DNA from 2 places in the Arthrobacter sp. J156 genome. Region 1 is predicted to be linked to the other one. Evidence: riboswitches for the same ligand, from Rfam matches in the RefSeq annotation. Region 1 holds a riboswitch; the other holds the start of a gene.
The links. Region 1 has a riboswitch for cyclic di-AMP ahead of AC0QR5_RS16150 (C40 family peptidase). Riboswitches for the same ligand answer to the same signal wherever they lie in the genome.
Positions count from the first base shown of each region.

Region 1 (5,684 bases):
GGCCGTACGCCGGCCGCCGCTACGCGGTGGGCATGCGCTATGGCGCGACCCCCGAGCTCGTCGAGCCCACCGGCCCCCAGCCGTCCGCCGCTCCCGTCCCGGCGCCCGTCGCGGCAGCGCTTGCCCCCGCTCCCGCCCCCGTGTCCGCTGCCGTCGGGGATCTCCGAGGCGACCGCCGCCCCGTCTTCCTCGAGGACCGCGCCCCGGCGGCCGCCGGAGAACGCCCCCGGCGCCGCGCCGTCGTCGGACACTCCCTCGCAGCCGTCGCCGCCGTGTCCGGGCTCGCCCTCGCCGCGGTCTACCCGGATTCCGCGGCCGTCCCGGCGCCGGACGAGCGCGTCGCCCACGCCGGCAGCGCCGTCTCCGACGTCAGCGTTCCCGGCAACGACGACTACGAGATCGTCCGCACCAAGCTGACCAGCTCCTTCAGCAAGGACGACCAGCTCGACTACCTCATGTCGGCCTCCGGCGGCGACGTCACGGCCGTGGAGACGGGCGGCATCCTCGCGCAGCCGCTCGACCAGGTGCGTATCACCTCCCGCTTCGGGACGCGCGTGAATCCCGTGACCGGCTACGGCCTCGTGAACCACATCGGGCAGGACTACGGGATCCAGTGCGGAACCCCGGTGAAGGCCTCCGCCGCGGGAACCGTGGTCCAGGCCGGCTGGGCCGGCCACTCGGGCAACCGCGTCCGCATCGACCACGGCAACGGCCTGGAGACGACCTACAACCACAACACGAGCCTGCGGGTGGCGGTGGGCCAGAAGGTCGAGCGCGGCGAGGTCGTCTCGCTCAGCGGAACCACCGGGAACTCGACCGGCTGCCACCTGCATTTCGAGGTCCTCGTGGACGGCACGGCGGTTGATCCCGCGGGCTGGCTGTAGGGGCCGGACGTCCGACGTCACCGGAAAAATATCATTCCGTGACCTGAACGTGACATTGACAAACATTTCATATATCGTTGATCAAGTGCCGGACCGGTCCTAGGTCCGACACCCTCGGGCAGAGTGCCGAACACTGCCACTGACCGAGGTCCGTTCGCAAAGATCGCATGGCAGTGGCGGGGGAACCAACTTACGGGTCCGCAAGGATCCTTGGGGTTAAGCGCCCAGACCGGTTCCACCGGTTGGACGCCGAGTGACTCCCACTCGAATCCGACAGCTCACCTCGCAGGCATTGGGAGAGGTAAACAACGTGTCCAAGCGCCAAGCCCTGGGTCGCCACCGCGCGACTCCTGTTCGCACCAATCCGCTGGAATCCATCTCGAAGGCCGTTGCGTCCAACGCCGGCTCCGTGGGCCGCCAGGCAGCCGTCATCGCTGCCGCTTCCGGCCTGGTCCTGACCCTGGGCGTCCCCGCCCAGGCCACCCCCACCGTCCGCGAGGCCGCAGCGGTTCCCGCCGGCGCACTGTCCGCGGAGACCCTCTCCGCCGAGCGCGTCGCCGTCAAGGCCGTCACCGTTCCCGCGAAGACCGAGGCCAAGTTCGAGGTCAAGCGCGCGGAGATCACCTCCAAGCCGGCCCCCGAGCCCGAGCCCGTCGTCGTGGCCGTGTCCAACACGGTCCAGTCGCAGTCCGGCGAGGCCCGTTACGCCGCCACCACGCGTGCCAACGTGAACTCCGGCGCATCCGCCGCGGCCACCACCCGCAGCACCGCCGCCTCGACGACCACGTCCTCGACCGCCACCACGGCGGCCGCAGCCCCCGCGAAGGCCGAGGCCGCTGCCTCCGCTCCGAGCGCGGGCCTCACCGGCATCGCCGCGACCGCCCGCCAGTACCTCGGCGCCCCCTACGTCTGGGGCGGCTCCACCCCGTCGGGCTGGGACTGCTCCGGCTTCATCAAGTACGTCTACGCCCAGCACGGCATCAACATCGCCCGCGGCACCTCCGCGATCCTCGGCTCCGGCCAGTTCGTGCGCACCAGCAACCCGAAGCCGGGCGACCTGGTGTTCCAGAACGGCGGCGGCCACGCCGGCATCTACTTGGGCAACGGCCAGATCATCGGCGCCCAGAACCCGTCCGTCGGCACGGTCCTGCGTCCGGCGAACAGCCCGTACGGCCCGCTCTACGGCTACTACACGCTGCGCGGCTAACACCCGCCGCTTCCGGACGCGTCGCGTCCGGCCTCTTCCCGCAAGGCCCCTCCGCTCCGGAGGGGCCTTGCGGCGTTCGGGGCCACTGCGCCCGCCCGACCCCGGTGAAATCCCAGTGCGGCCGGCGTGAAGAACCGGCGAATTCACGCCCCGACACGCCCCGGCGCGTGGCCCAGGGCACACCGCCGGCCCCGAGCTCGGTTTACGCTAGGAATCGAAAGCCCCACGCTGAACGCCGCGAGGAACGCTTCACCGGGCCCGCGGCCCTGTCAGGACAACGAGGAACGCTCATGCGAACCCTGGTACTGAACGCTGGATACGAACCGCTCGCGGTAGTCACCTTCCGCAGGGCGCTGCTCTTGGTGCTCACGGGCAAGGCGAGCGTCCTCGCCCAGGACGACGACGACCCCGTGGTGGGGCCCCGCCAGGTGATCGGCCGCCCGTCCGTGATCCTCCTGAACAGGTACATCAACGTCCCCTACCGCGGCGCCGCCTCCGTGAGCCGCCGCGGGGTCCTGCGCCGCGACGGACACGCCTGCGCCTATTGCGGCCGCCACGCCACGACGGTGGACCACGTGCAACCGCGCTCGCGCGGGGGAGCGGACACGTGGGAGAACCTCGTGGCCTGCTGCCTCGCGTGCAACTCGGCCAAGGGCAACCGCACGCTCCGCCAGCTGGGCTGGAAGCTGCGGATCACGCCGCGGGCGCCGCGCGGCGCCCAGTGGTACATCACCGAGCTGGAACGCCCGGCGCCGGCCTGGAGCGAGTTCCTCTCCAGCTCCGCGGCATGAGCTACGGGGCGATCGTCCTGGCCGGCGGCCGGGGGAGCCGGCTCGGCGGCGCCGAGAAGCCTCTCCTGGTCCATGCCGGCCGTACCCTCCTGGAGCACGCCCTCGCGGCGGTCTCCGGAGCGGAGCGCGTGGCGGTCGTCGGGCCGGCCGGACTGAAGGGCGTGGTCTCCGCCTACGTCGAGGAGTCCGGCGTGGACCAGCTCGTGGTCCTGACCCGCGAGCACCCTCCGTACGCGGGACCCGCGGCGGCCGTCGCGGCGGGACTGCGCGCGCTGCAGGAGGCGCCCGGCGTCTACGGCGAGGAGCCCCGCGCCGAGGCCGCTTCCGCGGCCGCCGCCCACGCGGGGATGCCGCCGTTCGTCGTCGTGCTGGCCGCGGACCTCGTGGAGCCGGGCCCCGCCGTCGCCGCGGTCGTGCGCGCCGCCGGGGAGGCGCTGCGCGACGGGCCAGGCGCGGGCGCCGCGTGGGTGCCCGTTGACGCGGGCGGGCGGCTGCAGACCCTGAGCTGCTCGGTCGCGACGGGGGCGCTCGCCGCCGCCGTGGAGGCGGCCGAGGCCTCGGCCGGCGGCCTCGCCGACTCCTCGATGATGCGTCTGCTTGCTAGTCTGCAGTTGGTGCGTCTTCCCCTCGAGGACCTCGTCTTCGACGACGTCGACACGTGGGCGGACGCCGGCCGGGCGGGCATCGGCCGGCCAGGAAGCTAGGAGCGGCGCCGGCCGCGGCAGGAGGACGATCGTGGCTGGACATCCCGAACTTCAGGAGTGGGCGGCGGAGCTGCTCGAGCGCTTCGAGCTCGCCGGCACCGAGATCGACATCGATGCCGTGCTGTCCCTCGCCGGGCTCGCCGCCCACGGGATCGTGCGGCCGGCGGCCCCCGTGACCACCTACATCGCCGGCTTCGCCGCCGGGCTGGCCGCGGGCCACGGCATGGCCTCGGAATCCGGGGCGATGGCCGCCGCCGACCGGCTGGCCCGTGCCGTGCTCGCGGAGCGCGCCTCCCGGGAGGCCGCTCCCGAGGGTGGGGACGCCCCGGGCGGCACCGGCCCGGGCGCCACCGCGTGAGCGGGCACCACGGCGGCCCGGACGGGCACCACGACGGCTCGGACTGGGACGACGCGCGCCGGATCGCGTACGACGCCGGGGCCCGGCTCCGGGAGCGGCTGCCCCCTGCGGAGGAACTCGGGCTCGGATCGGCCGCGGGCCGCGTGCTCGCCCGCGACGTCCGCGCCCTCCACGCGCTGCCGCACTACGCGTCCTCCGCGATGGACGGCTGGGCCGTCGCGGGTGCGGGGCCGTGGCGCGTGCGCCCGACCGCGGGGCCGCGCCACGATGCGGGCGAACCGCTCGCTCCGGGCTGGGCCGCGCCGATCGTCACGGGGGGCGCGCTCCCGGAGGGCACGACGGCGGTGCTGCGCTCCGAGCGCGGGCGGATCGAGGGCGCGGGGCCGGGCGGGACGGCGGGGACCGGCGGATCCGCGGGCGGGCTCCTGGCGGCCACGGAAGACGTCCCCGTGGGCGCCGACATCCGCCCCGCCGCGACCGAGGCCGTCGAGGGCTCGCTGCTCCTGCGCGCCGGGAGCGTGCTGACGCCCGCCGCCGTCGCCGTCGCCGCCCTGGCCGGCCACGACGGGGTGCCCGTCGCCGCGCGGCCGTCCGTGCGCCTCGTGATGACGGGCGGGGAGGTCGAGACGCACGGCCTGCCCGCGCCGGGCCGCGTCCGCGACGCGTTCGGCCCCGTCCTGCCGTCCTGCCTGGCGGCCCTCGGAGCCGGCGGGCTCGAGTCCCTGCGCATCGGGGACGACGCCACCGCCACGCGCCGGGCGATCTCGGGGGGCGGGGACGTGGTCGTCACGACGGGCGGCACGGGACGCTCGGAGGCCGACCACGTGCGCCGCGCCGCGCTCGACGAGGGGGCCGTGCTGCTCGTCGACCAGGTCGCGATGCGCCCGGGGCACCCCGCCCTGCTCGCCCGCTTCCCCGACGGCCGGCTCCTCGCGGCCCTGCCCGGTAACCCGCTCGCGGCCCTCGCGGCCGTGGCGACCCTGCTGGAACCGCTCCTGCGCGCGGCGGGCGGGCGTCCGGCGTCGTACCCCCTGCCGGTGCGCAGCGCCGCGGCCTGGGCCCCGCTCCCGCGCCGACACCGGCTCGTCCCCGCCCGCTGGACCGACGGCCCCGGCAGCGCGCTCGAGGCCGCCGACCACACGGGTCCCGCCATGATGCGCGGCCTCGCCGCCGCCGACGCGTTCCTCGTCCTTCCCCCCGAGGGCGTCCCGGACGGCGGAACGGCCCGCTGCGTCCCGCTGCCCTGGATGCCCTGACGCGGGGGACGCCGGCCGCCTCCCGCGGTGGTAGCGTCGGTCCCAGGGGACGGCGGTCCACGGCAGGGAGGAACCCATGGGACGATTGACGCAACGGCGCAAGGTGGCGCGGATGCTCGTCGACGCGCCGTCGCGGACGCGCGAGGAGACGCTCGCCGCGGAGGAGCCCCTCGAGATCAGGATCGGTTCCCGGCCCTTCAGCGTCACGATGCGCACACCCGGCGACGACTTCGACCTCGTGGCCGGCTTCCTCGTCGGCGAGGGGGTCATCGCCTCCACGGACGAGCTCGGGAGCCTGCGCTTCTGCGCCGGGGAGGACGAGGACGGGCGGCAGACGTTCAACGTCGTCGAGGCCCGGCTCGGTCCCGGAGCCGTCGCCCCCGAGCCCTCGCTCGAACGCCACGTCTACACCACGAGCTCCTGCGGGATCTGCGGGACCGCCTCGATCGACGCCGTCGCCAAGGCCGCCCGGCTGCCGCTCGAG
Region 1 covers NZ_CM149650.1:3,489,247-3,494,930, forward strand. The annotation lists gene AC0QR5_RS16145 (M23 family metallopeptidase) at 1-884, shown strand, start outside; cyclic di-AMP (ydaO/yuaA leader) riboswitch at 1,023-1,190, shown strand; gene AC0QR5_RS16150 (C40 family peptidase) at 1,195-2,091, shown strand; gene AC0QR5_RS16155 (HNH endonuclease) at 2,382-2,882, shown strand; gene mobA (molybdenum cofactor guanylyltransferase) at 2,879-3,586, shown strand; gene AC0QR5_RS16165 (DUF6457 domain-containing protein) at 3,618-3,944, shown strand; gene AC0QR5_RS16170 (molybdopterin molybdotransferase MoeA) at 3,941-5,200, shown strand; gene fdhD (formate dehydrogenase accessory sulfurtransferase FdhD) at 5,277-5,684, shown strand, end outside.

Region 2 (5,684 bases), 930 kb from region 1:
CTTCCCATGAGGCTTATTCACGTCCGAGGCCGCAGACTGGCCAGGGCCCGGGCACATCTGCGGACCATTTTACGCCGCCCATGATCGGTCCCGGCCGGCAGGCCATCCCTGCCCCCGGACACGGCACCCGCGGGGCGGCCGGTGCGTGCCCGTACATCGTGGCTCCCGCAGGAGCTGTCTTCTCAGTCGTCCCGGGGCTCGGCGATGGCGAAGTCCGCCTCGCGGCGGGTGTCCTTGGCCCCGGTGATCCGGCCCGAGCCGTAGTCGATCTGAAGTGCCTGGACGGAGCCGAACACCGCGTCCTTGCGCTGGGTGCGCTGCAGCTGCCAGCCCCGGGATTGGATGAGTTGGGCAAGCTCCGGGGACGGGTCGCGCTCCACCGCCAGCACACCGTCCTGCAGGTGATACCGCGGGGCGTTGACCGCTTCCTGGAGGGAGGCGTCCTGCAGGGCCCAGGGAACGAGCACACCGGCGAGGATGTTGGGGATCTGGTGTCCTCCGGGGCTGCCCAAGCCCAGAACCACACGGTCCCTGCCGTCGAGCACCAGGCTGGGGGCGGCCCAGCTGACGGACTTACGACCAGGCTCGGGCTGGTTGTTCGGGGTGTCCAGCGACGCGAAGCGCGAAAGCTGGTTGTTCAGGAAGAACCCGCCCACGTTCCCGGCCTTCGCTCCGCCCCAGAAGTTGGTGATCGTATTGGTCATGGACACGGTGAACCCGTCCGAATCCACGACCGTCAGGTGCGTCGTATTGCCCGGGACGATCGGTGCCGCGGCCACCCGGGTGTCGGCGCCCGTGCCGGCGGCCTGCGCATCGCGGGCCACATCCGCGTTCGCCTCGGCGTCGGTGAGCCGCTCGATGGGGACATCGACGAAGCGGGGGTCGCCAAAGTAGCGGCTCACGCTTCTGTCGGCCACGGACCATGCCTTGGTGAGACGGTCGACGTACCGGGCCGAACCCGGAGCGTTGTCTTCAATGCCCTGGGCTTCGGCGACCTGGAGCATCTGGATCAACGCGGCGCCGGGCAGCGCGGGGGCGGCCGAGACGACGTCGTAGTCGCCGAACTCGCCACGGGCCGGTTCGCGCTTGTCGGTCTTGTAGGCGGCCAGGGAACGGGCGTCGATGCCCTCGACCGCGGTCAGCTCGTCCACGAGGCTGCCGGTGTAGAAGGCCTCCGAGCCCTCGTTCGCCAGGGTCTTCATGGTCTTGGCCAGCTCCTTCTGGACCAGCTCATCCCCCTCGCCCAGAAGCGAGCTCCCTCCGGAAGCCTTGAACTGGGGCAGGCCTCCCAGCGCCCTGGGCCCGGCATCGCTTTTCATGCGCAGGGCCAGGAACTCGGAGATGGGGAACCCGTCCTCGGCCAGGTCGATGGCAGGTTCGAGCAGTTGCTCCCACTCGAGCTGGCCGTGCTCTTCGTGGATGGTGGCCAGTCCCGCCACGAATCCGGGAATCCCCGTCCCGGATTCCGGGATCACCCCGTTCTGGGCGACGACTTCGCGGTAGTCATATGCCACCGGATCGGCACCGGATTCCGCAAGCACCGCCGACCCACCACCACCGATGCCCGAAGCGAACGGCTCGACCACGGCGACGGCGAAGGCCGTGGCAATGGCCGCATCCGCCGCGTTGCCGCCCTGCTCCAGGATCTCCATGCCCGCCTCCACGGCGGCCGGATGCGCTGCCGCGACGGCATGCTCGTTCAGCAGCGCCCCCGCATTCGGTGTATCCGCAGACCGGGTGGACGGGCTCGGAGAAGCCGGCGGCGCCGGCGTTCCCGCCGCCTCCGAGCTTTCCCCTTCTTGCGTCCCCGTGCACGCGGTCAGCATCAACACCACGGCAGCAAGGCCGGCCGCCGTCTTTTTTCCCATGGTCTTCATACTGTCCTCTGAACGGTTTGCTAGGCGCCGTGGAAGGCCTGCGAGGGCCCTTCCGATCGCCGCTTCCGGGGGCGGGACCACCGGCGTCCCCACCCGAACCCGGATCACGGCTAACATAACGATAACGTCACAACACGCCAGCCGTGCTCATCCTTTCCCGCTAGTCGGTTCCCCGTGAGCATCGGATGCCCGTTGGACCGTAATCAAAATTTGTCTCTTTTCGTGATCCGATTGTGACTTTAGGGGTTGTTTCAGGCAGGTTGGACGGCAGGCCAATCCTCCGTACGGTTCGGCCTGTTCGAGCGGACTGCCGAACACTGCCACCGCCCGGGGTCCCTTTGCATCAGCCGCCGGGCAGTGGCGGGGGAACCACATTTCGGGTCCGTACGGATCCTTGGGGTTAAGTGCCTTGAACCGGCTTTCCGGGACGAGGCACCGGGTGACTCCCACCCGCATCCGACAGCTCACCCCGCAGGCATTGGGAGAGGTCCAATCACCGTGTCCAGCCACAAAGTCCGTGGTCGCCGCCGCGCGACGCCCGTCCGCACCAACCCGCTCGAGATCATCTCGAAGGCCGTCGCTTCCAACGCCGGCTCCGTTGGCCGTCAGGCCGCCGTCGTCGCCGCCGCTTCCGGCCTGGTGCTGACCCTGGGCGTTCCCGCCCAGGCCAACCAGTCCGTCGGGGAAGCCGCCGCGCCGGCCGACAGCCTGACCGCCGAGCGCGTCGCGGTCCAGGCCGTGGCCGTCCCCGCCACCGCCGCCAAGAAGTTCGAAATCGACCGCGTCGCCCTGAAATCCACTCCGGCCCCGAAGCCGGTTGTCGCCGCCGTCGCCGCTACCGTCTCCACCTCCACCTCCACCTCCACCTCCGCGGACGATGCGCGCGGGGCCGCCATGACCAGCGCCACCCGCGCCGGGCAGGCCACCACCGCGGCAAAGCCCGCGGCCGTGAAGGAAAAGGCGGCCACGCCCACCCTCACCGCCAGCACGGCCCTGGGCAGCCGCATTGCCAGCATGGCACTGGGCTTCAAGGGCACTCCCTATGTGTGGGGCGGCAGCAGCCCCTCGGGCTGGGACTGCTCCGGCTTTGTCCAGTACATCTACGGTAAGGCCGGCATCAGCCTGCCCCACAACACCACCGCGATCCGCACCAGCGGCAAGTTCGTGCAAACCTCCACCCCCAAGCTCGGGGACCTGGTGTACCAGAACGGCGGAGGCCACGTGGGCATCTACATCGGCGACGGCAAGATCATCGGCGCCCAGAACCCCTCGGTCGGAACCGTCATCCGCGAGGCCGACAGCCCGTACGGTCCGCTGATGGCCTACTACACCCTGAAGAAGTAGCACGCCGGCCTCGGCCGGCCCACACAGACGTGCCTTGAAGGAAGCGAACGTCCTTCAAGACGCATAAAAAAGGGGGACTGCTGCATGAGTAGGTGACATCTGATCTGGCCTGCCCGCGGGGTGGGTCTGGAAGGATGTTGCTGTGCCCAAGCCCTACCCGTCCGAGTTCCGTGACGACGTTGTGCGCGTCGCGAGGAACCGTGAGCCCGGAGTGACGATCGAGCACATCGCGAAAGACTTCGGGGTCCACCCGATGACGTTGCAGAAGTGGCTGCGTCGCGCCGACATCGACGCAGGTGCGAAGCCCGGCCAGTCCCGGACCGAGGCGGCGGAGATCCGCGAGCTGAAGAAGCGGAACCGGTTGCTCGAGCAGGAGAACGAGGTCCTCCGGCGGGCGGCGGCGTATCTGTCGCAGGCGAATCTGCCGGGAAAGGGTTCTACCCGCTCGTGACAGAGCCCGCCGAAACAGGGATCCCTGTGACGGCGACGTGCCGGGTGCTCAAGCTCTCCCGCCAGCCCTACTACCGATGGCTGGCCGGCCCCATCACCGATAGCGAGGTCGTGGAGGCGTATCGCGCGAACGCGCTGTTCGACGCGCACAAGGATGACCCCGAGTTCGGGCACCGGCTCCTCGCCGACGAGGCCCGTGACGCGGGTGAGGCGATGTCTGACCGGACCGCGTGGCGGATCGCCTCCGCAAACGGCTGGTGGTCCGCGTTCGGGAAGAAGCGGGGACGTGACGGCAAGAAGCCGGGCCCGCCGGTCCACGACGACCTGTGCGCGGTCGTCGACGAGGACGGCCGGACCCGGCACGTGTTCGCCGCCGAAGCCCCGAACCAGCTCTGGCTCGTGGACATCACGGAGCACCGGACCGCGGAAGGCAAGCTCTACTGTTGCGCCATCAAGGACGCGTGCTCAGGCCGGATCGTGGGGTACTCGATCGACTCGAGGATGAAGTCCCGCCTGGCCGTTCAGGCGCTCGAGAATGCTGTCGCGATGCGCGGCGACGTCGCCGGCTGCATCGTGCACAGCGACAGGGGCAGTCAATTTCGGAGCAGGAAGTTCCTGCGCGCTCTTGCCCTTCACCGCATGGTCGGGAGCATGGGCAGAGTCGGATCGAGCGGGGACAACGCCGCCATGGAAAGCTTCTTCGCGCTGCTCCAGAAGAACGTCCTCGACCGCCGCTCCTGGACCACTCGCGAGCAGCTGCGCATCGCGATCGTCACCTGGATCGAGCGGAGCTATCACCGGCGACGCCGTCAGGCACGCCTGGGTCGTTTGACGCCCATCGAGTTCGAGACCATCATGAACACGACCGTCGCACTGGCGGCGTGACTAGAACCTGTCACCTAACCGTGCAGCAGTCCCGTTCGCCTGCGGGCTGTGACAACAACTGCATGGTGTCAGGGTCTGGCGCGCCATCGACGGACACGACGAGACACCGGTCTACGAACTTGGCGAGAACGCTCAGAGTCGCTAGCTGTTCAAGGCCGTCTTGCTTGGTGAAGTCCACTGCGACATGCGTCGCCGGGTTTCGGATCACCATGTTGACACCGGGGGCGAAGCTCAGTAGACCGGCCTGCATCGTCTTGACGTCCTGGTCGTCCGAGTCACCGGGCCAGCGTAGACGGGGCTTACCCTCTTGGGGGTCGGCTTGAGCGAACGCCTGCTGCCACAGAGAAGTGTCGCTCGCGTTGTTCCGACCCGTGAGCTGCTTCATCTGGCCGCTGACGGCTTCCGCAGCGGCCGCAACTGCTTGACGGAGGTGGCCGTCGTTCCAGAGACGCTGGGCCGAGGCCCACACCAGAGGGTGCAGGACCGACGGCTCGATCGTTGGCGACGAGAGCGCCTTTGCCTTCGCCTTGAGACCCTCCAGCCGGCCTGCGGCCTGGAGGCAGCAACCTCGGACAACAGGGGCGTCGAGCAGGGGCTTCGGCTCGAGCATCCGCTGCCAGTTCACAAAGGGGTCCAGCACCCCTGCCCCCTGGACTGCGAGTCGGATGTCCGTGACGCTGCTGAGATCCATGAGCGCGCCGACAAGGCGGTTCAGCTTATCAGTGATAACTCTGACACGCGCCTTGTCAGCACCATCCTTCAGCAGGACAGCAGGGGCCACCCCCATCGCCATAGCCCCGAACCCGGAGTTCTCGACATGGTGCGTCATGAACTCCTCGAACGTCCTCAAAAAGTCATCGAGGTGCTCCGCAAGGAAGTCCAAGTACTCGCTGTTCGTCCGGACGTCCATCTCTCCCCCCCATTCAGCTGCGGTGTTCGCACACAAATTCGTTAATCACCGCGGGTCGGTTACCTGTCACAAGCCTGTCGAACGTGCGTCAACTCTCACGAACTTGTAACCCTGCGTGCCGCCCTGAAGCACGCCTTGGTTGTGAAGGTCGAGTAAACGAACCGGAACGCGCCGCCGGTAGATCCGATTCCGCTCATCCTGGACCGGCAGGCAGCGAG
Region 2 covers NZ_CM149650.1:795,024-800,707, forward strand. The annotation lists gene AC0QR5_RS03715 (gamma-glutamyltransferase) at 183-1,877, opposite strand; cyclic di-AMP (ydaO/yuaA leader) riboswitch at 2,216-2,369, shown strand; gene AC0QR5_RS03720 (C40 family peptidase) at 2,376-3,221, shown strand; one part of gene AC0QR5_RS03725 (IS3 family transposase) at 3,364-3,648, shown strand; one part of gene AC0QR5_RS03725 (IS3 family transposase) at 3,651-4,556, shown strand; gene AC0QR5_RS03730 (TIGR02391 family protein) at 4,567-5,466, opposite strand.
Region 2: it holds a riboswitch for cyclic di-AMP, as region 1 does, so the genes downstream of both, AC0QR5_RS03720 (C40 family peptidase) here and AC0QR5_RS16150 (C40 family peptidase) in region 1, are expected to answer to the same signal.